Regions from separate parts of the Actinomyces oris genome, predicted to be linked through region 1. Evidence: riboswitches for the same ligand, from Rfam matches in the RefSeq annotation. Region 1 holds a riboswitch; the other holds the start of a gene.

Region 1 (10,652 bases):
GCCCCCTCGAGGATCTCCGCGGTGATGTAGGCGACTGCCTCAGGATGATTGAGCCGGATACCCCTGTCCTTGCGTCTTCGCGCCAGGTCTGCGGCGACGACGATGAGTAGCTTCTCCTGCTCACGAGGGGTGAGGTGCATGGGGGCTCTCCCAGAGATGGATCCGGAGCGGGCGCATAGGCGCGAGCTTGTCCGCGCACGACGGACGCTTATAGGCAATGCCTGACATGTTGCAGAAATATTTCCGACTGTTGAGCAGCAAGGTTCAGGGTGCAGCTGACCCCCTTGGTTTTCCGCGTCATGGTGAGAGAGAACTGAATATGGTTGACGTGCCGTCGATCCTCGGCGACTGATGTCGATACTGAGGAAAAGCAGGGCCGGGATGCGGTCTGAGACGCATCCCGGCCCTGCGTGGGTGGTGGTGGCTCTTAGCCCTGACGGGCCTTGAGACGGGGGTTCTTCTTGTTGATGACGTAGGTGTGACCGCGGCGTCGGACTACCTTGGACCCCGGCTGCTTGGCCAGGGACCGGATTGAGGCACGAACCTTCATGTCGGCTCCTTTCCTTCTTCGTGTCCAGTGATGGCGGCGCGAGAGCAGGGATGAGGGGCGGTGGCGCCGATGAGCTTGACCCCGCGCGCGTGCGCCTGGTGGTACGGCTTGGCGCCCTTGAAGGACGGCAGGAAGGAGTGGTGGATGTTGATGACGTTGCCGCGCAGCTTCTCGCACAGGGACTCCGAGAGGATCTGCATGTAGCGCGCGAGCACGACGAGCTCCACGCCGAGCTCGTCCACGAGCCCCAGCAGCTCGGCCTCCGCCTCCGCCTTGGTGTCCTTGGTGACCGGGATGCAGTGGAAGGGGACGCCGTAGAACTCGGCGACGTCCCGCAGCGTCTCGTGGTTGCCCACCACGCCGACGACGTCGACCGGCAGTCCCTGGCTGCGGGCCCTGAAGAGCAGGTCGGTCAGGCAGTGCCCCTCCTTGGAGACCATGATGAGGGTGTGCATGGCGCGCCCCACCTCATCGAGGCTCCACTCCATCTCGTACTCGCCGGCCAGCTCGGCCAGGTCCTTCTCCAACTCCACGCGCGGCACGGTGGTGAGCACCTGGACCCGCATGAAGAACAGGCCCGTGGAGGCGTCCCCGAACTGCGAGGACTCGGTGATGTTCCCGCCGCGGCGCGCCAGCGCCCCCGTGACCGCGTGAACGATGCCGGGGCGGTCCGGGCAGGACAGGGTGAGCACGAGATGGGCGGGGGAGGGCGCCGACGGCGTGGCGGGAGCCGTCGCGGTCACGGGTGCAGTCGTACCGCGCAGCCTACCCAGCCGCGCGGCGCCCCTCCGAGTCGGGGCGGCCTCCGCCCGCCCCGCCGTCGGGCCTCCCATAGCGCAGCGCTCCCGCCGCACCGAGGGCGCTGAGCCCGACGACGATGAGCCCCACCCCGCCGACGCCACAGACCGCCGTCGTCCCGTAGCCCGGATCGAGCATCTGGATCGCCACCGCCGCCGTGATGACGACCATGAGGGCCACCGCCACCGACTGGATCCGGTGCTCGCGCCGGGAGCGGGCGTGGATCGCGGCGATGAGCGAGCTCGCCGCGAAGTACAGGCCCACGAGCACGCTGAGGGCCTCCACCGTGTCCGTGAAGAGCCCCTCGGAGACGAAGAGCAGGCCCGTCCAGGCGACCGAGGCGGCCGTGACCACCGCCGTCGTCCAGGAGGTGGAGCGCAGGCGGCCCGCCCAGGAGGGGACCTGGCGGGCGTCGGCCATCGCCTCGATCCCGCGCGCCGTCGGCACGAGGGTGGAGCCCAGGCTCATGATCGCCGAGGAGACCACCGCGACGCGCACCACCAGATGCCCCGTCACGGGAGCGGGGTCGACGGCACTGTACGCCGTCCCGCCCACGGCGAAGAACCCCATGAGCCCCAGCATCGTCAGCGCGGTGACCCGCTGCGGCGCGCCTGCGCCCGTGACATCGGTGAGCGCGAAGATCGCGTCGAAGCCCCAGTAGGCGAAGACCGCCAGCAGCACCGCGTGGAACCAGTCGAGGGGCGAGCCAGTCATGGGCGCCAGGCGCACCCCGCCCCCGGCCACGAGCCCGGCGCAGACGATCGTCGCCCCGAGCCCCGCGATGACGGCGAGGTACTGCAGGGCCGCCATGAGCCGCAACTCGTAGAGGTCGATGAGGGCGGCGAGCGCGGTGAGCACCGCCGCCAGGGCCGCCTTGAGCGCCGCCGGCGCCGCGGGGGCGAGCAGGTCGGCGGCCACGTAGGCCATGCCGGAGGTGGCGATGACTCCGGTGGCGGCCAGGCAGAAGCCCGCGAACCACCCGGTGCGCGGCAGGGCGCGCCGCACCCATGTGTAGACGCTGCCCTTGTGCGGGTCGCGCCGGTCGTTGGCGCTCATGCCCGCGGCCACGAGGGCGGCGGGGATCGCCGCCAGGAGGTAGACGACGGCGGTGCCCGAGCCGACCAGCGCGGCGATGAGCGGCGCGGTCACCATGATCGAGTACCACGGCGCCGTGGCCGACAGGGCGAGCGCGGATCCCTGGAGGACGCTCAGGCGCGGGCCGCCAGCCGCACCGCCACCCGGATCGCCCGGGCCTGAGTGCGCGCTGCCGGCCGCGGTCCCACGCGCGCCCCCGCCCTCGCGCGGAGGGCGCGGCGGCGTCGTCGACCCGGGTGCCAGCACTGCTCCCGGCGCCTAGAGGCGGATCCGGTTGGGCACGAACCGGCAGTAGTAGTCCGTGATGGGGCCGTCGGACTCGCGGATGCCCAGGCCGTAGCACTCGTCGCCCACCATCCATGTGCCCAGGACCGGGCGGTTGTGCAGGCGATCGGAGCCGGTGAAGTCGGGGAGCTTGCAGAACTCCTGGATGACATAGCCCTCGATGCCCCAGCCGCCGGGCTGGACGATGTGCCGGCCCTCCCCGTGCAGCTCGATGTTCGCGCCCTCGCGGGCGTGCAGGGGCTTGATGACGTACTCGGACATGCCCATCGTGTCGTGTCGGGCGCGGGCCTCATCGGGGTACATGTAAGTGGGGATGAGGTTGGGGTGGTTCGGGTAGAGGTGCCACAGCGCCGCGCTGAGCGCCTTGGTGGACAGGAACATCGTCCAGGCGGGCTGGAACCAGTAGTCCGGCTTGAGCGCGCAGATCGCGGGGCCGAACTCCTCGAACATCATCTCCTCCCACGGGTAGAGCTTGAAGATGGCCTCCAGGTGCCTGTTCTTCCCATCGGTGAAGCGGGCGGTCTCCCTGTCCAGCCCGAGCTGCTTCATCTCCACGAGAGTGCTGGTCAGGCCCGCTTGGATGGCGGTGTCCATGAGATAGCCCGTGGTCATGAGGTCCTCGCCGGAGTCATCGGCGTCGGTGTAGGCGAAGTGGTACATGTGGGGGCGCAGGCCGTGGAGGCGCCCGAGGTGGTCGTCGATGCGGCCCCACTGGGCGATGAGCTCCTCGTGGATGCCGTTCCACTGGTCGATGCCGGTCACGCCCGCCTTCAGATGGACGTCCTCGTGCCAGTACCACTGGATGAGGGCGGCCTCCACCAGCCCCGTGGGGGTGTCCGCGTTGTACTCCAGCATCCGGGGCGGCCGCCCGTCGTTGCCCGAGTAGATGAGATCGAAGCGCGAGTAGAGCGAGGGGTCGTCGCGGTCGAGGGAGACCGTGGCGTACTCGATGGCCTCTCGCGGGATGCCCAGGTTGAAGGGCGAGCCCGGCTTGAGCGACTCCTCGGCGAGGAAGCCGGCGGCGTCCTTGGCCATCATGTGGAGGTTCTCGCTGGTGCGCTCCAGGAGGTCGACCTCGTCCATGGTCAGCTCGTAGCAGGCGAACTCGTTCCAGTAGCTCGTGCTGATCCCCGTGGCGGGGTCGGTGGTCTCGGAGAAGACGAGGCCCTGGTGGGCGATGGTGTCGCGCCACCCGGGGCGCGGTGAGGATGGGACGCGCTGCACTCAGGACCCCGATCCGCCCTTGGAGCCCGAGCCGAAGCCCCCGTGGCGGGTGCCCGAGCCCCGCGAGTAGGAGCCCCCTGAGCGGTCCGAGGTGGTGACCTTGCTGCTCGACGACGGCTTGGAGTCGCTGTACCCCGAGGGCACCTTCTGCCCGACCCCGGGCGCGCTCACCGAGGAGCCGCGCGAGATCGGCATGTAGACCCAGTGGGGGTGGGAGTGGGAGTGGGAGGCCGGGCCCGTGTCGTCGTCGCACTTCTTGTCCTCGACGCGCTCCCCCGTGGCGGGATCCTTGCAGACCTTGACGTAGTCGGCGTCGGTGTTGCCGTTGTCGGAGGCGCAGCCGGCGATCCCCCCGATCCACAGCGCCGCTGCGGCGGCGGTGACGGCGGAGACCACGACCCGTTGGCCTTGGATCCTCGTGTGCATCCCTCGTCCTTCCTGCGCCGCGCGGGAACAGGGAGCCCGACGCCATACGGCCCTAGCCTAGGGGCGGGCGCCGCGCTCGACAACGGCGCTGGCACGGCAGCGCTCCCCATGGCCCCCATACGGGGGCCATGGGGCCGCTCAGCCCTGGCGGGCCTTGAGGCGGGGATTCTTCTTGTTGATGACGTAGGTGTGGCCGCGGCGTCGGACCACCTTGGACCCCGGCTGCTTGGCCAGGGACCGGATTGAGGCACGAACCTTCATGCTCAGGCTCCCTTCTTGGCGGCGGTGGCGGGCTTGGCGCCGGGGTGGGCGCGCTTGCCGTAGCGGCGCTCGAACTTCTCCACGCGGCCCGCCGTGTCGAGGATGCGGCCCTGGCCGGTCCAGAACGGGTGCGAGGCGCTGGAGACCTCGACGTCGTAGACCGGGTAGGTGTTGCCGTCCTCCCACTCGATGGTCTCCGACGATGTCAGGGTCGAACGGGTCAGGAAGGCGAATCCGGCGGACTTGTCGCGAAAGACGATGGGCTGGTAGCTGGGGTGGATCCCAGGGCGCATACGAGCTCCTTGGATGGGGGTGAATATGAGAACTGACGTGGTGAACGAATGCCGGCGGCGGTGCTGAGAGGGGAGCGGCTGAGGCTGCGCTGCGCCGCAGGCCCCGGCGGGTGCGGGCCCACAGACCCGCCCCGCCCGCACCCGCCTACCAGGAGGACTTGACGATGCCCGGCAGCTCGCCGCGCAGCGCCATCTCGCGGAAACGCACCCGGGAGGTCCCGGTGACGCGCAGGTGCCCGCGCGGGCGACCGTCCACCGCGTCGCGCCGACGCAGACGAGTGGGGGAGGCGTCGCGGGGCAGCGCGTGCAGTGCCGCCATGGCCTCATCGCGCTCGGCCTGGCTCAGGTGAGGGTTGACCGAGGCCCGCTTGAGCTCGGCGCGACGCTCGGCGTAACGCTCCACCACCTGCTGACGCCGCAGCTCGGCGGCGATCTTGGACTTCTTGGCCATCAGCGCGACTCCTTGTACTCCACGTGCCGGCGCACCACCGGATCGAACTTGCGCAGCACCAGCCGGTCAGGGGTGTTGCGGCGGTTCTTACGGGTCACGTAGGTGTGGCCCGTCCCCGCAGTGGAGACCATCTTGATGATCGGCCGCAGGTCCTTCCCCTTGGCCCCGCTCATGACAGCTTCTCCCCTCGGGCGAGCATCTGAGCCACGACGACGTCGATGCCCAGCTTGTCGATCGTGCGGATGCCCTTGGCGGACACCGTCAGGCGCACGGTGCGCCCCAGGGACGGCACCCAGTAGCGCTTGCGCTGCAGGTTGGGGTCCCAGCGTCGGGGCGTGCGCTTGTGGGAGTGGGAGACGGACCGGCCGAAGACAGGCCGGGCTCCCGTGACTTGGCAGTAGGTGGTCATGACGAGCATGATATAAGAATGATTCTCAGTTTCGTCAACTCTGCTGGAGGACCTCGTGACCGATCCCTCGGATGACTTTGCCGGCAACCGCGCTGACATCCCCGGCTCCCCGGCCGACGGCCGGCACACCTTGGCCGTCATCGGCGCCGTCGACCCCGCCCTGCTGGACCTGGTCGACCTCGCCCTGGCCGGCCAGGACGCCGTCGTCATCCGCGCCGGACTCCACTTCGGCGCCGACGACGATGCCGGCAGCAGCGACACCGATGACGACCTGGTCCGGCTCGTCAGCCACAGCTCGGCCGACGGCTTCGACGACGAGCCGGTGCGCCTCGACGTCCCCATGCCCTACACCTGCCCCACCTGCTCCCTGCGGGAGGTCCTGGTCGCCGTCGCTCAGGACCGCGCCGCCCAGGAGCCGGGCGGCACCACCGTCATCCTCCTGCCGGCGGCCATCGAGCTCGCCCACCTCCTGCCCGGCCTGGCCGAGGAGCTCGCCGGCACCGGGGTGAGACTGGCCGGAGCCGCCCACGTCCTGGACGCCACCACCGCCCTGGACGAGCTCCTCGAGCACCGCCAGCTGAGCGCCTTCCCCGGCGACTGTCGCTGCACGGGCGCCGTCCACCTGACCAACCTCGGCTACGCCGACCTCGTCCTGGCCCTGGGGCGCGACGAGAACCCGGCCGGGGCCGACCTCATCGAGCACCTGCGCCCCCACGACACCCTCCTGCTCCCGGGGCTCGACGCACCCCTCCTGGAGGCCCTCACCTCCCTCACCCACGACGCCGCCGCCTCCCTGAGCCGCATCCACCCCGCCACCACCAGCGCCTGGGGTGGCCCCGACGAGCACGGCGTGTGGACCCTCGACCTCAGCGCCTCCCTGCCCTTCCACCCCGAGCGCCTGCGCTCCCTGGTCGTCGAGCTCGCCGGCCAGGGGCTGTGCGCTCGCGGCTGCTTCTGGCTGCCCAGCCGCCCCGGCCGGGTCTGCACCTGGGAGGTCGCCGGGGGTGCCGTGAGCGTCGGCGACGCCGGCACCTGGGCGGAGGTCCCGGCCGCCCCCGCCGGCGCCGGCGACGACGCGTCCGCCGAGCCCCGCTGTCACCTCGTGGTCACCGGCGTGGGTGACGAGGAGATGCGCGAGCAGGTGCGCCGCGCCTTCTCCAGGATCCTCCTGCGCCCTGAAGAGATGGCCCAGGCCCTGGCCTGGATCGGCGCCGACGACGGTCTGGGCGACTGGTTCGGGCAGGAGGACCCGGAGGGCTGAGCGCTCGCCCCGTGGTGCGAGCCCCTCCCCGAGGCGCCACAGCGCGGCGCAGGACAACGCGGTGCGGCCCGGGACGGGCACGGCTCCGCTCCGGCACGGTAGGGTGTTCCTGTCGCGACTGGCGCCGGGTGGATCACCACCGGGGAGCGGCACGAACACGACTCCGGGGTCGCCCGCCTGGGCCACGGATCGCCCACCAGTGCGCGCACGGCCGCCGCGTCACCGCGGCCTGCGCCTGACACCTGAGGAGAGACATGACCGCGCAAGCCGTCACCCCGTCCCTGAACCAGCCCCTGGCCGAGCTCGACCCCGACATCGCCGAGGTCCTCACCGGCGAGCTCACCCGCCAGCGCGAGACCCTGGAGATGATCGCCTCGGAGAACTTCGTTCCCCGTGCGGTCCTGGAGTGCCAGGGCTCGGTCCTGACCAACAAATACGCGGAGGGCTACCCGGGGCGCCGCTACTACGGCGGCTGCGAGGTCGTCGACGTCGCCGAGTCCCTGGCCATCGAGCGTGCCAAGGCCGTCTTCGACGCCGAGTGGGCCAACGTCCAGCCCCACTCCGGTGCCCAGGCCAACGCCGCCGTCCTCCACGCCCTGGCCACCCCCGGCGACACCCTCCTGGGCCTGTCCCTGGCCCACGGCGGCCACCTCACCCACGGCATGAAGATCAACTTCTCCGGCAAGAACTACAACGCCACCGCCTACGGCGTGGACGAGACCACCATGCGCATCGAGATGGACCAGGTGCGCGAGGCCGCCCTGCGCGAGCGCCCCGCGGTCATCATCGCCGGCTGGTCGGCCTACCCCCGTCACCTCGACTTCGCCGCCTTCCGCTCCATCGCCGACGAGGTCGGCGCCGCCCTGTGGGTCGACATGGCCCACTTCGCTGGGCTCGTTGCCGCCGGCCTGCACCCCAACCCCGTCCCGCACGCCGACGTCGTGTCCACCACCGTCCACAAGACCCTGGGCGGCCCCCGCTCCGGCATGCTCCTGTCCAGCCGCGCCGAGCAGTGGGGCAAGAAGCTCAACTCCGCCGTCTTCCCCGGCCAGCAGGGCGGCCCCCTCATGCACGTCATCGCCGCCAAGGCCGTGGCCATGAAGATCGCCGGCACCGAGGAGTTCCGCGAGCGCCAGGAGCGCACCGTGCGCGGCGCCGCCATCATCGCCGAGCGCCTGGGAGCCGACGACGTGCGTGCCGCCGGCGTCAGCCTGGTCACCGGCGGCACCGATGTGCACCTGGTGCTGGTGGACCTGCGCGACTCCTCCCTGGACGGCCAGCAGGCCGAGGACCTCCTGCACACCGCCGGCATCACGGTCAACCGCAACGCCGTCCCCTTCGACCCGCGTCCCCCGCGCGTCACCTCCGGCCTGCGCATCGGCACCCCCGCCCTGGCCACCCGCGGCTTCGGCGACGCCGAGTTCACCGAGGTCGCCGACATCATCGCCGCCACCCTCGTCCACGGCGCCGCCGGCACCGCCGACGACGAGACCCTGGCCGCCCTGCGCGGTCGCGTGCGCGCCCTGACCGACGCCTTCCCCCTCTACCCGGGGCTGGCCCAGTGAGGGCTCCCTGGAACGGGGCGGCCCGGGTCCTGGACGGCAAGGCCACGGCCGCCGCCCTCAAGGCCGAGCTCAAGGAACGCGTGACGGCACTGCGCGAGCGCGGCGTCACCCCCGGCCTGGGCACGGTCCTGGTGGGGGAGGACCCCGGCAGCGTCAAGTACGTCGCCGGCAAGCACGCCGACTGCGCCGAGGTCGGCATCCTCTCCATCCGCGAGGACCTGCCGGCCACCGCCACCCAGGCCGAGGTTGAGGCCGCCGTCGACCGCCTCAATGCGGATGACGCCTGCACCGGCTACATCGTCCAGCTCCCGCTGCCGGCGGGCGTGGACACCAACGCGATCCTGGAGCGCGTCGACCCGGACAAGGACGCCGACGGCCTGCACCCCACCAACCTGGGGCGCCTGGTGCTGCGGGCCTCGGGGCCCATCGACTCGCCCCTGCCCTGCACGCCGCGCGGCTGCATCGAGCTCATGGAGCGTCACGGCATCGACCTGGCCGGCCGCAACGTGTGCGTCGTCGGCCGCGGGGTCACGGTGGGCCGCTCCATCGGCCTGCTCCTGGGCCGCAAGGACGTCAACGCCACCGTGGACATCTGCCACACCGGAACCACGGACCTGGCCGAGCACGTGCGCCGGGCCGACGTCGTCATCTCCGCGGCCGGCAGCCCCGGCATCATCACCCCGGAGATGGTCGCCCCCGGCGCCGTCGTCCTGGACGTGGGCGTCTCGCGCGTCGTCGATCCGGCCACTGGCAAGGGTCGCATCGCCGGTGACGTCGCCGACGGCGTCGACGAGGTGGCCTCCTGGCTCTCGCCCAACCCCGGCGGCGTGGGCCCCATGACCCGCGCCCTGCTGCTGGCCAACGTGGTCGAGACCGCGGAGCGCTCGCTCTGAGGGACGTCGCCGCTCGCCCGACCGGCCGATAACCTTGAGGCCATGACGGACGAGTCCCACGGCGCCCATCCCTCCCATCCTGACCACCCCACCCATCCGGCTGAGTCGGCAGGCTCCCCGAGCTCCTCGGAACCTGCGCCGACTCAGCCGGAGGTGTGTCCGCCGACCCCCGCGGACACGGCGCCTGTGTCGCCCTCGCCGGAGGCGACCGGCTCCCAGGCCCCGCAGCCGCACGGGACCGGCCTGCGGCGTCGGACCCTGATCCTCGGCGCGGTTGGTGCCGGCGCTCTCATCGTGGGCGGAGCCATCCTGGTGCGCTGCACCACGGGGCGCCGGAGCTCGCCGACGCCCACGGCCACCGACTCGGCGGCCTCGGCCGCCTACCGCCCCGCCTACCACTACAGCCCCGCCACGGGGAATCTCGCCGACCCCAACGGCCTGGTCCTCTACGAGGGCGAGTACCACCTCTTCCACCAGCAGGACGGCACCTGGGCCCACGCGATCAGCCCTGACATGGTGCACTGGAAGCGCCAGGGGACGGCCCTGAAGCACGACGCGCAGGGCCTGGCCATGTCCGGCAGCTGCGTCGTCGACGGCGCCGACACCTCCGGCCTGGTCAAGGGCGGCGGCATGGTGGCCGTCTACACCTCCACCGAGGGCGGTGAGGCCCAGTCCCTGGCCTACTCCACCGACCGGGGGAGGAGCTGGCGGCGCTTCTCCGGCAACCCCGTCATCCCCAACGACGGGCGCAAGGACTTCCGCGACCCCAAGGTCTTCTGGCACGAGGACTCCAAGGCCTGGATCATGATTGTCTCCGCCGGGGACCACGTCTCCCTCTTCCGCTCCACCGACCTCAAGGCCTGGAGTCACGCCAGCGACTTCGGCCAGGGCATCGGCTCGCACGCCGCCGTGTGGGAGTGCCCCGACCTCTTCCCCCTGACCGACTCCAGCGACGGGCGCACCCGCTGGGTCATGACCCTCTCGGTGGGAGCCAACGAGGAGACGGGCGGCTCCACCGCCCAGTACTTCATCGGCGACTTCGACGGCTCCGTCTTCTTCCCCGAGGACCGCGACACCCGCTTCACCGACGTCGGCCAGGACTTCTACGCCGCCCAGAGCTTCGAGCACGTCGAGGGCCGCC
Region 2 (10,652 bases), 1.2 Mb from region 1:
TGGCTCAGCTGGCCGCGTCGTCGACCGCCTCACCGAAGTCGGGCACGTCCTGAAGCGTCAGGGTCCCGATGTCCTGGCTGACCAGGCCCACGGCGGGGCGCAGACCCAGCCACCACTGGTGGCGGGGGCGACGGTGGTCGCGGTCGAGGTCGTCGTTCATGCGGTCCAGGGGCTGGTCGGAGACCTTGCCCCCCATCAGGCCCACGTAGGAGGCCGTCGGCTCACCGCGCTTGAGGGCGCAGGCCAGCAGTTCCAGGGAGTGGGCGACTAGCTTGGTCGCCATGATCCGGTCGAAGGCCGTGGGGCTGCCTCCCTGCTGCTGGTGACCCAGGATCGCCTCGCGCACGTCGTAGAGGCCCTTGCCCTCCTCGGCGAAGATGTGGGCCAGGACGTCGGTGGTGTAGTTGACGCTGGCCCGCTCGTTGCGGATCACCAAGTAGAGGCTGCGTCCCGAGCGGAAGGACTCCACCATCCGCTCGGAGTCGGCGGCCAGGCCCGCCAGCGTGATGCCCTCCTCGTTGAGGTAGACCTTCTCCGCGCCGGTGGCCAGGCCCGACATCAAGGACAGGTAGCCGCACTTGCGGCCCATGACCTCGGCGACGAAGCAGCGGTGGGAGGCCGCCGCGGAGAGCTTGATGGAGTCCAGCGCCACCACCGCGTTGTTGAGGGCCGTGTCGGTGCCGATGCTCAGCTCGGAGCCGGGCAGGTTGTTGTCGATGGAGGCCGGCACGCACACGATCGGGATCTGGAAGGCGGGGTAGCGGTCCCGCTCGGTGACCAGGCGGTAGGCGCTCAGGTAGGCGTTGTAGCCGCCAATGACCAGCAGGGCGTCGATCTCATGGAGCTCGATGGCCCGGCCCAGCGCGTAGAGCTGCTCAATGGTGGGCACCTCGCGGCGCGTGCCCAGCTGGGCGCCACCGTCACCGACCCAGCCCTCGACGTCGGCCCACGTCAGCTCGCGCACGTCGCCGTCCAGCAGGCCGGGGAAGCCGCCGTAGACGCCCAGCATCGTGAAGTCGTGGTCGATGCCCAGGCGCACGGCCGCACGCGCCGCCGTGTTCATCCCCGGGGCCAGGCCGCCGGCGTGGATGATGGCGACCCGTTTGGGGCGGTCGGAGGCCGACGGCGTCGATCCCGTGTCAGTGGCCGGCTCGGCGGGAGGCGTGGACATGGTCTCGAACAGCTCGAGCATCCTGCCGAAGCTCGCCCCGCGGGCCTGGATCGCCCCGAGGTAGTCGTGGGCGGCCACGAGATCCTTGACGGCGCGGGTGGCCGCGATCTGCTCCATCATCGGCAGGCGGCGGATGCGGTTGTGGCGCTCGGCGATGATGACCGGCTCGCTGCCCGGATCCATGGACACCACCTCGCGGGCGGCGGCGCAGCCCAGCAGCGTGGACATCCAGCGGTCGTAGGCGCTGGGGCGGCCACCGCGCTGGACGTGACCCAGGATGGTGACACGGGCGGCCTCACCCAGCTTGTCGGCGATGACCTGGCGGACGTCGTCGGCGGTGATGCGGTTGCCCTCGCGGTCGGTGGCGCCCTCGGCGACGATCACCATGGACTCGCGGCGCCCGGCCTCTCGGCCCGCCTTGAGCTTGGAGCACATGTCCTCCTCCCAGTCCTTGCCCGGGGGGAGCTCGGGGACCAGGACGTAGTCACAGCCCCCGGCCACGGCCGCCATGAGGGCAAGGTAGCCGCAGTGGCGACCCATGACCTCCACGACGAAGGTGCGCTGGTGGGAGGCGGCCGTCGAGGAGATGTCGTCAATGGCCTCCAGGATGCGGTGGAGGGCGGAGTCGGTGCCGATGGTCATGTCGGCGCCCACCAGGTCGTTGTCGATGCTGCCCACCAGGCCGGTCACCATGAGGACGGGGTGGGAGGCGGCCGTCTGCGCACTGATGTCACCGGTCTCGACGAGCTCCTCGAGCAGGGAGGGCCAGTTCTTGCGGAACTCGTTGGTGCCGGTTAGAGAGCCGTCGCCGCCGATGACCACGAGCCGGTCGATGCCGTGCTCCAACAGGTTGCGGGCGGCCGCCAGCTGGCCGGCGCGCTCGCGGAACTCGGCCGAGCGGGCGGTGCCGATGATGGTGCCGCCGCGCTGGAGGATGGAGCCCACCGAGTCCCACTCCAGGGGACGGATGCCGTCACCCCCGGCCACGGCCCCGGCCCAGCCCTCCATGACCGCGTAGGGCCTGGCCCCCAGACGGATGGCGGTGCGCACCACGGCCCGCACGGCCGCGTTCATGCCCTGGGCGTCGCCGCCGGAGGTGAGGACCCCGATGCGCAGGGGCTCGCCGTCCAGGCCGAGCAGCGGGCTGGCCGATGAGCCGGTGGGGGAGGGGACGGTGTCTGCGGTGTCTGAGGACATGGCGGCTGGCATGTGGGGTCCTTCCCTGGGGCGCCGGTGGGCCGGGCTCCCGGCGTCGGCCGGGAGGGCATCAGCCCTTATTGTTGCTGGTGAGCGCCGCCACGTCATCCGCCTGTGGTCCCAGAAGCATTTCCTTGCCGTGGCTTCCACCCGTTCGCCGGTTCCTGGTGAACCCCAGGAGGAGGGGAGCGATGTGTCCCCCTGCTGTGGGAGCAGGGGAGCAGCAGGGCCGCGATCAGGGAACTACCTGCCTCGGCGGATGCGGAACCTGCGGGCCTCGGCGTCGAGGGCGCGCTTGCGTCGTCGGCCCCACCGCCTGCCACTCCAGAGACCGAGCAGCACCATGGCGCCGACCAGGGCACTCGTCGCTGTTAGTACGGGCATGACCGTCTCCCTTCTCGAGCCCCTCGTGTCAATTCATGATAATTCGCGTGGTGGTGGGCGGCGCAGGATCGGGAACGTACATCGCGGACGGGGACTGCTTTTTCCTCCAGACGACTGGGGCCGGACCGCAGTCATCTGGAGGACAACGCAGTCCTCGTAGGAAAGGTACGTTCTCGACCGCGCTCATGGCCGGTGGAGGCCCCGGTTCGCACGCCCCGCCGTGAGACGCTGCGACCACGCTGTTTGAGACGCCGCCGCTTCGCGCCCGTGTCCGCCCTCCCAACCGGCCACTGGGACGTTAGGCTCATCACTGGTGCCCGCCCGGCTGACGTCGGCCCGCGCCTGCAAGCCATCCACATGCCCCGAGAGGATCAGCTGCATGGATCTCTACGAATACCAGGCCAGGAACCTGTTCCGTCAGCACGGCGTCCCCGTGCTCGACGGCGCCGTGGCCACAACCCCCGAGGAGGCTCGCAGCGCCGCGCAGTCCCTCCTCGACGCGGGAAGCGAGCTGGTGGTCGTTAAGGCCCAGGTCAAGACCGGCGGCCGCGGCAAGGCCGGCGGCGTCAAGCTCGCCCGCACCGCTGAGGAGGCCGAGGCCCGCGCCCGCGACATCCTGGGCATGGACATCAAGGGCCATACAGTGCGCGCCGTCCTCATCTCCGACGGCGTCGACCTGGACGCCGAGTACTACTTCTCCATCCTCCTGGACCGCGCCGAGCGCCAGTACCTGGCCATGTGCTCGCGCGAGGGCGGCATGGACATTGAGACCCTCGCCGTCGAGCGCCCCGAGGCCCTGGCCCGCATCGGCATCGACCCGCTCGAGGGCATCACCCCCGCCGTCTCCCACCGGATCGTCGAGGCCGCGGGCTTCGAGGCCGGCCCCCTGGCCGACGAGGTCGCCGCCGTCATCGAACGCCTCTGGGAGGTCTTCACCGCCGAGGACGCCACCCTCGTGGAGGTCAACCCCCTGGTCAAGGCCGCCGACGGCCGCATCATCGCCCTAGACGGCAAGGTCACCCTCGACGACAACTCCCGCTTCCGCCACCCCGCCCACGCCGAGCTCGTCGACAACGCCGCCACCGACCCCCTGGAGGCCCGCGCCCGCGAGGCCGGCCTCAACTACGTGCGCCTCGAGGGCGAGGTCGGGGTCCTGGGCAACGGCGCCGGCCTGGTCATGTCCACCCTCGACGTCGTCGCCGGTGCCGGCGAGCGCCACGGCGGCATGAAGCCCGCCAACTTCCTCGACCTGGGAGGCGGCTCATCGGCCGAGGTCATGGCCACCGGCCTGGAGGTCGTCGCCTCCGACCCCCAGGTGCGCGCCATCCTCGTCAACGTCTTCGGCGGCATCACCTCCTGCGACACCGTCGCCCAGGGCATCGTGACCGCCGTCGAGTCCCTGGGCGGGCTGCCCAAGCCCGTCGTCGTGCGCCTGGACGGCAACAACGCCGACACCGGTCGCGCCATCCTGGCCGACGCCGCCATCGAGGGCGTCACCGTCGTCGACACCATGGACGGGGCCGCCGACGTCGTCACCGCCATCGCCGAGAAGATCAGCGGCCAACCCGCTGGCAAGGAGGCCTGAGACATGAGCATCTTCCTGACTGAGACTGACCGCGTCATCGTCCAGGGCATGACCGGCTCCGAGGGCCGCAAGCACACCACCCGCATGCTCTCGGCCGGCACGAAGGTCGTCGCCGGCGTCAACCCCCGCAAGGCCGGCACCACCGTCGCCTTCGACGTCGCCCCCATCGGCCCCGGCGCCGGCGAGGTCCAGGCCGGAACCGTTGAGGTCCCCGTCTACGGCACCGTCGCCGAGGCCAAGGAGGCCACCGGCGCCGAGGTGAGCGTCGTCTTCGTCCCGCCCGCCTTCGCCAAGGGCGCCGTCGTCGAGGCCGTCGACGCCGGAGTGCGCCTCCTCGTCGTCATCACCGAGGGCATCCCGGTGGCCGACGCCACCTGGATGCGCGCCTACGCGGCCGACCACGGCGTGCAGATCATCGGCCCCAACTGCCCCGGCATCATCTCCCCGGCCCGCTCCAACGTGGGCATCACCCCGCCCGACATCACCGGCCCCGGCCCCCTGGGACTGGTCTCCAAGTCCGGGACCCTCACCTACCAGCTCATGCACGAGCTGTCCGACCTGGGCTTCACCACCTGCATCGGCATCGGTGGGGACCCTGTGGTCGGCACCACCCACATTGACGCCCTGGCCGCCTTCGAGGCCGATCCCGACACCCGCCTGGTCGTCATGATCGGTGAGATCGGGGGCGACGCCGAGGAGCGGGCCGCCGCCTACATCCGCGAGCACATGACCAAGCCGGTCGTCGCCTACGTCGCCGGCTTCACCGCACCCGAGGGCCGCACGATGGGGCACGCCGGCGCCATCGTCTCCGGGTCCTCGGGCACCGCCGAGGCCAAGAAGATCGCCCTGGAGGCCGCCGGCGTCCGGGTGGGTCGCACCCCCAGCCAGACCGCTGAGATCGCCCGCGAGCTCTACCGTCAGCTGGCCGGAGAGGTGAGCGCTTGAGCCTGGCGCGGCAGCGAGCCACCAGCCTGGCGTCCTGGGCCCTGTGGTCCCTGCGCGTGGGGGTCGAGTCGGTCGGCCTGGTCTGGCTGGTGGTGGTGCTGGCGACGATCGCCGTGTCCAAGGCGGCCGCCAGCCTCAACGCCGCGGCCATCCTCAGCGCAGGCGACGCCCTGCGCACCGGGACCGCCCTGTGGAGCCTCGGCTTCGGGGGCTCGACCGCGCTGACCTCCGAGGACGACGGCGTGCTCAGCCTGCCGCTGCTGGGACTCACCCTGGTGCAGGCGGGCTGGACCTGGTTCTGCGTGCGGCGCGCCCGCCCCTCCCGGCCGGCGGCCGGGGCGGCCATCGTCGTCGCCGCGACCGTCGTGGCGGCCCTGGCCTGCCTCACCGGCCCCGCCGGGCTGGACACCTGGCCTGCCGTCATCGGCATCGCCCTGCTCACCGGCGTCGTCGTCGCCATCCAGCTCATGCGCGCCGGCCACCACTGGCCGCCCCTGACCCGCTGGTGGGACCGCCGACCCCATTGGCTGGGGCCGTCCCTGTCACTGGCCTACGGTGCCACGCGAGCCCTGAGCCTGCTGAGCCTGCTGGTGGTGGTCGCGGCCGTCGTCAACGGAGCCGGCCGGGTCTCGGTCCTGCACGACTCCTTGGCCGGGGACGGCTTCGTCGCGATGGCCGGCCTGATCCTGCTTCAGGCCGGCTGGGTGCCGACCCTGGTCATCTGGGCCTGCTCCTGGCTCATCGGAGCCGGCTTCTCCGTAGGCACGGGCACCGTCTTCGCCCCCGACCGGGTGGTGGCCGGGCCCGTCCCACGCCTGCCGCTGCTGGGGCTGGTGCCGTCGACGCCGCTGAGCAGCGTGGGCCTGTGGCTGCCCCTGGTGGTGACGGCCGGCGCCATGGTGGCCGCCTGGCGACGTCGAGCGGTGCTCAACGCCCTGCGGGTGCGCTACGCCCTCAGCGCCGCCGGTCTGGCCGCCCTCCTCGTGGCCGGTGGCGTGGGCCTGTTGTGCCTGGCCGCCTCCGGGTCCGTGGGGCCGAACCGGATGAGCAGCGTCGGTCCGCTGGTCCTCTACACCGTCATCCTCGTCTTCGTCGAGGTCGGTGTCGGCCTGGCGGCCATGGCCGTCCTGGCCCACCCCTACACACGCACCTGGGCCCGCAACACCCTGCCCGAGTCGGTCCTGCCGGCGGCCTACCGGCGCCAGGATGTGCGCGAGGACGCCGTCGATGAGACTGACTGGGAGAACGACCGCGAGAGGTGAGTCAGCAGCCAGTCAGTCAGCGAGCCGCCGTGCCCGCGCTGCTCAAGGAGCTGACGGCCGTATCCACGCCCTCGACCAGTTCGGGCGTCACCGCCAGGAGCGCGGTCCCGGCCCGGTAGGTCATCCCGGGGATGGGGGTGTAGAGGACGTTCGCCTCCAGGAGTGCGCGTCCCTCCTTGATGGCCTGCCACAGCTCAGGGTTCTCCCGGAAGAACCGCGCGACGCGCTCGTCCGAGGCCAGGTGCTCCAGAACGTTGTCGGCCGACTTGTGCGCCGCCCGCCCCGGCAGCCTGCGGGGAGGAATGTCGGTCTCGTCGTCGTCATCAATGGTGGGGGCGGCCCCCTGGTACTCGACGACGACCAGCTGGTTCCCGGCCGGGGATAGCGCCAGGGCGTGGACGGGGCTGTCCACCGGCCGCTGGTCGATGGCCTCACCCCGGAAGTCGTCGTTGATCCGCAAGCCCTCCAGAATGGCGAACTGCTCGCCGTTACCGGTGTTGAGCCGGCGGGTCAGGTCCAGGATCTCCGACTGCTGCTCCGATACTGAGGCGGCCAGGTCGCGCATCTGCCCGACGACCTGGGAGTCGGCCCCGGAGGCGGCCAGATCGGCGACGGTCTCATCGATCCGGCTAGGCTCGAGGGCATCGACGTCGGTGACGCCCAGGGACTCGGCGAGCTCGCGAAGGCGCGCAATATCAGACTCGACCGCCACCTGCCGCTTGGTACGCGCCGTGAACAGCGCCTGACTCTCGGAGAAGCTCTCGGCGCCCCGGATCCGCCGGTTGACGGAGAGCTCGGCGGCCAGGTCGGTTCCGCCACCGGCGGGACTGGCGCTCAGGGCCGAGCGCGGCATGTAGGTCATGGCGAAGTCCAGAAGCGCCAGGCACGCCTGCCCCGGCGTGAGAGTGGCCAGGTGACTGAGGAGGCTGCTCGACGACGGCGCTGTGCTGATGCGGCGCCCCGGGGCCCCCAGTGTCAGGACCAGGGACAGGCTCATGGCCACCGTTGCCAGCGCACCGATCGCGTAGAGGAGCCCCTGGGTGCCGCTCAACCCGCTCCACCACTGGGAGAACAGGCGCGGCAGGGCGGAGAGGAACAGGTCGTCCTCGGTCTCCTTGAGCTCGGGGGCGAGCTGCCAGACGGTGCGCACTTCGTACATGCAGCACAGGAGGAACAGCACGACGCTGACCACCAGGATCCCCAGGCGGAAGCCCTGGCGGGCATTGGGCTCAGCGCCCGGCGTCGTAGCCTCCATGGCGTCTGCTCGCACGCCGCGCACCTGCTCGGCTGTGGCTCGCCCCGCCCGCATGGCGTACAAACGCCCCTGACGCAGGTCCCCGTAGGCGCCCCAGGTGACGGCCAGGTCACCCCAGGTGAAGTTCGCCAGCGCCACCACCGAGACGATGAGGGCGCGCACGAAGGGCGGCGCCTCGGTGAGGTTGGGGTAGCGGGGAGCCGGCGCCCCGGCCACCGTCCAGCCGTGCACACCCGCGTAGGCGCGGCGGTGGGCGTCCAGGAGCAGGCAGGCGGCCATGAGGATGACGGACAGGGGAATGGCGCTCAGGCCTCCGCCGTTGACCCTCCACAGGAACATGAGCAGCGCCGGGAAACCGCCGCCGGAGTCGCTCTGGCCGAGCTGCTGGGCGATCCTGGCGATGTAGGTGGCGTGGTCACTGACCGACTGCAGGATGACCACCGCCGGCAGGATCCAGGCCACGATCCGCAGCCACACGAGGTTCTTAGCCCCTTCGAAGGCCGGGGAGTCCTTGAGGCGCCACAGCGTGATCGCCAGCGCCACCGCCATCGTGATGTTCGCGGTGCTCACCTGGTTGCTGACGGCCAGGACGTTGCTGTTCTCCTGGGTCATCGACCCCGAGGTCCACGGGTTGAAGGAGAAGGGAAGGCGCCCGTTGCCCAGGACCGAGGAGAGCAGGCTGCTCTCCTCAAGGGCCCGAATGCCGTCGTTGAGGGCCGTCAGGCCCGCTCCGGCCGCGAAACCCAGCAGGGCCCAGTCGGAGGCCGCCAGGCGGCGCATCCGCCCCGGCGCCAGGAAGACCACGAGCACTAGGGGCACCAGCGGACTGAGAACCTCCAGGGCAATGGTCAGGGCGATACTCATCCCGTTGCCCATGACGGACAGGCCTGCGCGGGTACGCACCGAGCTCATGATGGCGGCCACGACGAGCGACCAGGCGGCGCCGACACCGTACATGAGCAGAACCGAGCGCCAGCTGATGGTGCGTGTGCGCGCCAGGAGGGCCACCACCATGAGGCACACGGCCATGAAGGCCGCCGGCACGGCGGCGTAGGCCAGCCTCGGGACCATCACCAGGGCGGCGGTGAGCAGCGGGATCATCAAGGCGTAGGCTCCGCGCACCACAAGGTTCAGGGCACTGGATAATCCCGGGTGGCGGCTCCACCAGCGCCGGTAGGCGGAGGCGGCCTCCTGCCACTGCTCCGGGGGAGTTCTCCGATATACCGGTGTTGCTGCGATGTTGATGGGCGCAGTCATGCTGTGGACTGTATGCGGTCCCTCAAGCCGCCCGCAAGGAAACAGGCCGTTCGGTCGGGTGATTCGCCGGGAGCGACATGGAAAACGTCAGGTCAGGCAGGCTCGGTGGCCTTATCCGATGCCGTCGTGGTGGCCACCCGATAGGATGAGGTCGGCTGCGACTGGCGAGGGTGGGGCACCACCGGGGAGTGGCCGAGGCCGTCCATGAAGGGGACGTCGCCCGCCTGGGCGTCCTGCTTCCTCACGCCACACCAGGAGCGCCATGTCCACGTCCCCGTCGTCCCAGTCCTCGCAGCCCACCAACCAGGCGGTCCCCACCGCCCACGTCCCCACCGAGGGCCTCGTCAGCCCCGACCGCGTCCCCGTGCGCCGCGCCCTCATCTCCGTCTACGACAAGACCGGCCTCCTCCCGCTCGCCCGCGCCCTGGCCGACGCCGGCGTCGAGATCGTCTCCACCGGCTCCACCGCCGCCACCATCGCCGCCGCGGGCCTGGCCGTCACCCCGGTGGAGGAGGTCACCGGCTTCCCCGAGTGCCTCGAGGGACGGGTCAAGACCCTCCACCCGGCCGTCCACGCCGGCATCCTCGCCGACCGCCGCAAGCCCGACCACCTCGACCAGCTGGCCACCCTGGGGGTGACCCCCATCGACCTGGTCGTCGTCAACCTCTACCCCTTCACCGACACCGTCGCCTCCGGAGCCCCCTTCGACGCCTGTGTCGAGCAGATCGACATCGGCGGCCCGACGATGGTGCGCGCCGCCGCCAAGAACCACCCCGCCGTCGCCGTGGTCACCAGCCCCGGCCGGTACGAGGACGTCGCGGCCGCCGTGCGAGAAGGCGGCTTCACCCTGTCCGGCCGCCGCCGCCTGGCCGCCGAGGCCTTCGCCCACACCGCCGCCTACGACGCGGCCGTGTCGACCTGGATGGCCGCCCAGATCGAAGCCGACGCCGCCTCCCACGCCACGGACTCGGCCGATGCGGCCGAGGTCGAAGCCAGCGGGCCGGCCGCACCGCCGGCCTACGTCGGCGTCGGCTACGAGCGCCTGGCGAGCCTGCGCTACGGGGAGAACCCCCACCAGCGGGCCGCCGTCTACCGCATCGCCGGAGCGAGCGGGGGAGTGGCCGGCGCCCGCCAGCTCCACGGCAAGGCCATGAGCTACAACAACTACACCGACACCGACGCAGCCGTGCGCGCCGCCTATGACCACGGCCAGGCCGTCACGGTCGCCGTCGTCAAGCACGCCAACCCCTGCGGCATCGCCGTCTCAGCCGCCGGCGACGTCGCCGAGGCCCACCGTAAGGCCCACGCCTGCGACCCGGTCTCGGCCTACGGCGGCGTCATCGCCACCAACACGGTCGTCACCGCCGAGATGGCCCGTCAGATCAAGCCGATCTTCACTGAGGTCGTCGCCGCCCCCGCCTTCGACGACGAGGCCGTGGAGATCCTGTCCACCAAGAAGAACCTCCGCCTGCTCCTCGTCGAGGCCCCCCAGCGCGAAGGCTACGAGATCAAGCAGGTCTCGGGAGGTGCCGTCATCCAGGAGCGTGACGTCCTGGACGCCGCCGGCGACGCCCCCTCAACCTGGACCCTGGCCGC

Evidence for each region. Region 1 has a riboswitch for ZMP and ZTP ahead of glyA (serine hydroxymethyltransferase). Riboswitches for the same ligand answer to the same signal wherever they lie in the genome.
Region 2: linked by a shared signal. The riboswitch ahead of purH (bifunctional phosphoribosylaminoimidazolecarboxamide formyltransferase/IMP cyclohydrolase) and the one ahead of glyA (serine hydroxymethyltransferase) in region 1 are both predicted to bind ZMP and ZTP.

The regions. Positions count from the first base shown of each region.
Region 1 is NZ_CP014232.1:299,910-310,561, reverse strand. Features, by position in the region: gene AXE84_RS01375 (urease subunit gamma) at 1-140, opposite strand, end outside; gene ykgO (type B 50S ribosomal protein L36) at 428-550, opposite strand; gene AXE84_RS01365 (formyltetrahydrofolate deformylase) at 547-1,293, opposite strand; gene AXE84_RS01360 (APC family permease) at 1,316-2,689, opposite strand; gene AXE84_RS01355 (glutathionylspermidine synthase family protein) at 2,702-3,952, opposite strand; gene AXE84_RS01350 (hypothetical protein) at 3,953-4,378, opposite strand; gene ykgO (type B 50S ribosomal protein L36) at 4,517-4,639, opposite strand; gene AXE84_RS01340 (type B 50S ribosomal protein L31) at 4,642-4,932, opposite strand; gene rpsN (30S ribosomal protein S14) at 5,078-5,383, opposite strand; gene rpmG (50S ribosomal protein L33) at 5,383-5,556, opposite strand; gene rpmB (50S ribosomal protein L28) at 5,553-5,792, opposite strand; gene AXE84_RS01320 (GTP-binding protein) at 5,848-7,053, shown strand; ZMP/ZTP riboswitch at 7,158-7,243, shown strand; gene glyA (serine hydroxymethyltransferase) at 7,308-8,618, shown strand; gene AXE84_RS01310 (bifunctional methylenetetrahydrofolate dehydrogenase/methenyltetrahydrofolate cyclohydrolase) at 8,615-9,511, shown strand; gene AXE84_RS01305 (glycoside hydrolase family 32 protein) at 9,554-10,652, shown strand, end outside.
Region 2 is NZ_CP014232.1:2,098,921-2,109,572, forward strand. Features, by position in the region: gene AXE84_RS08455 (6-phosphofructokinase) at 5-2,380, opposite strand; gene AXE84_RS13025 (hypothetical protein) at 2,612-2,752, opposite strand; gene sucC (ADP-forming succinate--CoA ligase subunit beta) at 3,132-4,337, shown strand; gene sucD (succinate--CoA ligase subunit alpha) at 4,341-5,282, shown strand; gene AXE84_RS08470 (DUF6350 family protein) at 5,279-6,544, shown strand; gene AXE84_RS08475 (hypothetical protein) at 6,561-9,056, opposite strand; ZMP/ZTP riboswitch at 9,204-9,293, shown strand; gene purH (bifunctional phosphoribosylaminoimidazolecarboxamide formyltransferase/IMP cyclohydrolase) at 9,319-10,652, shown strand, end outside.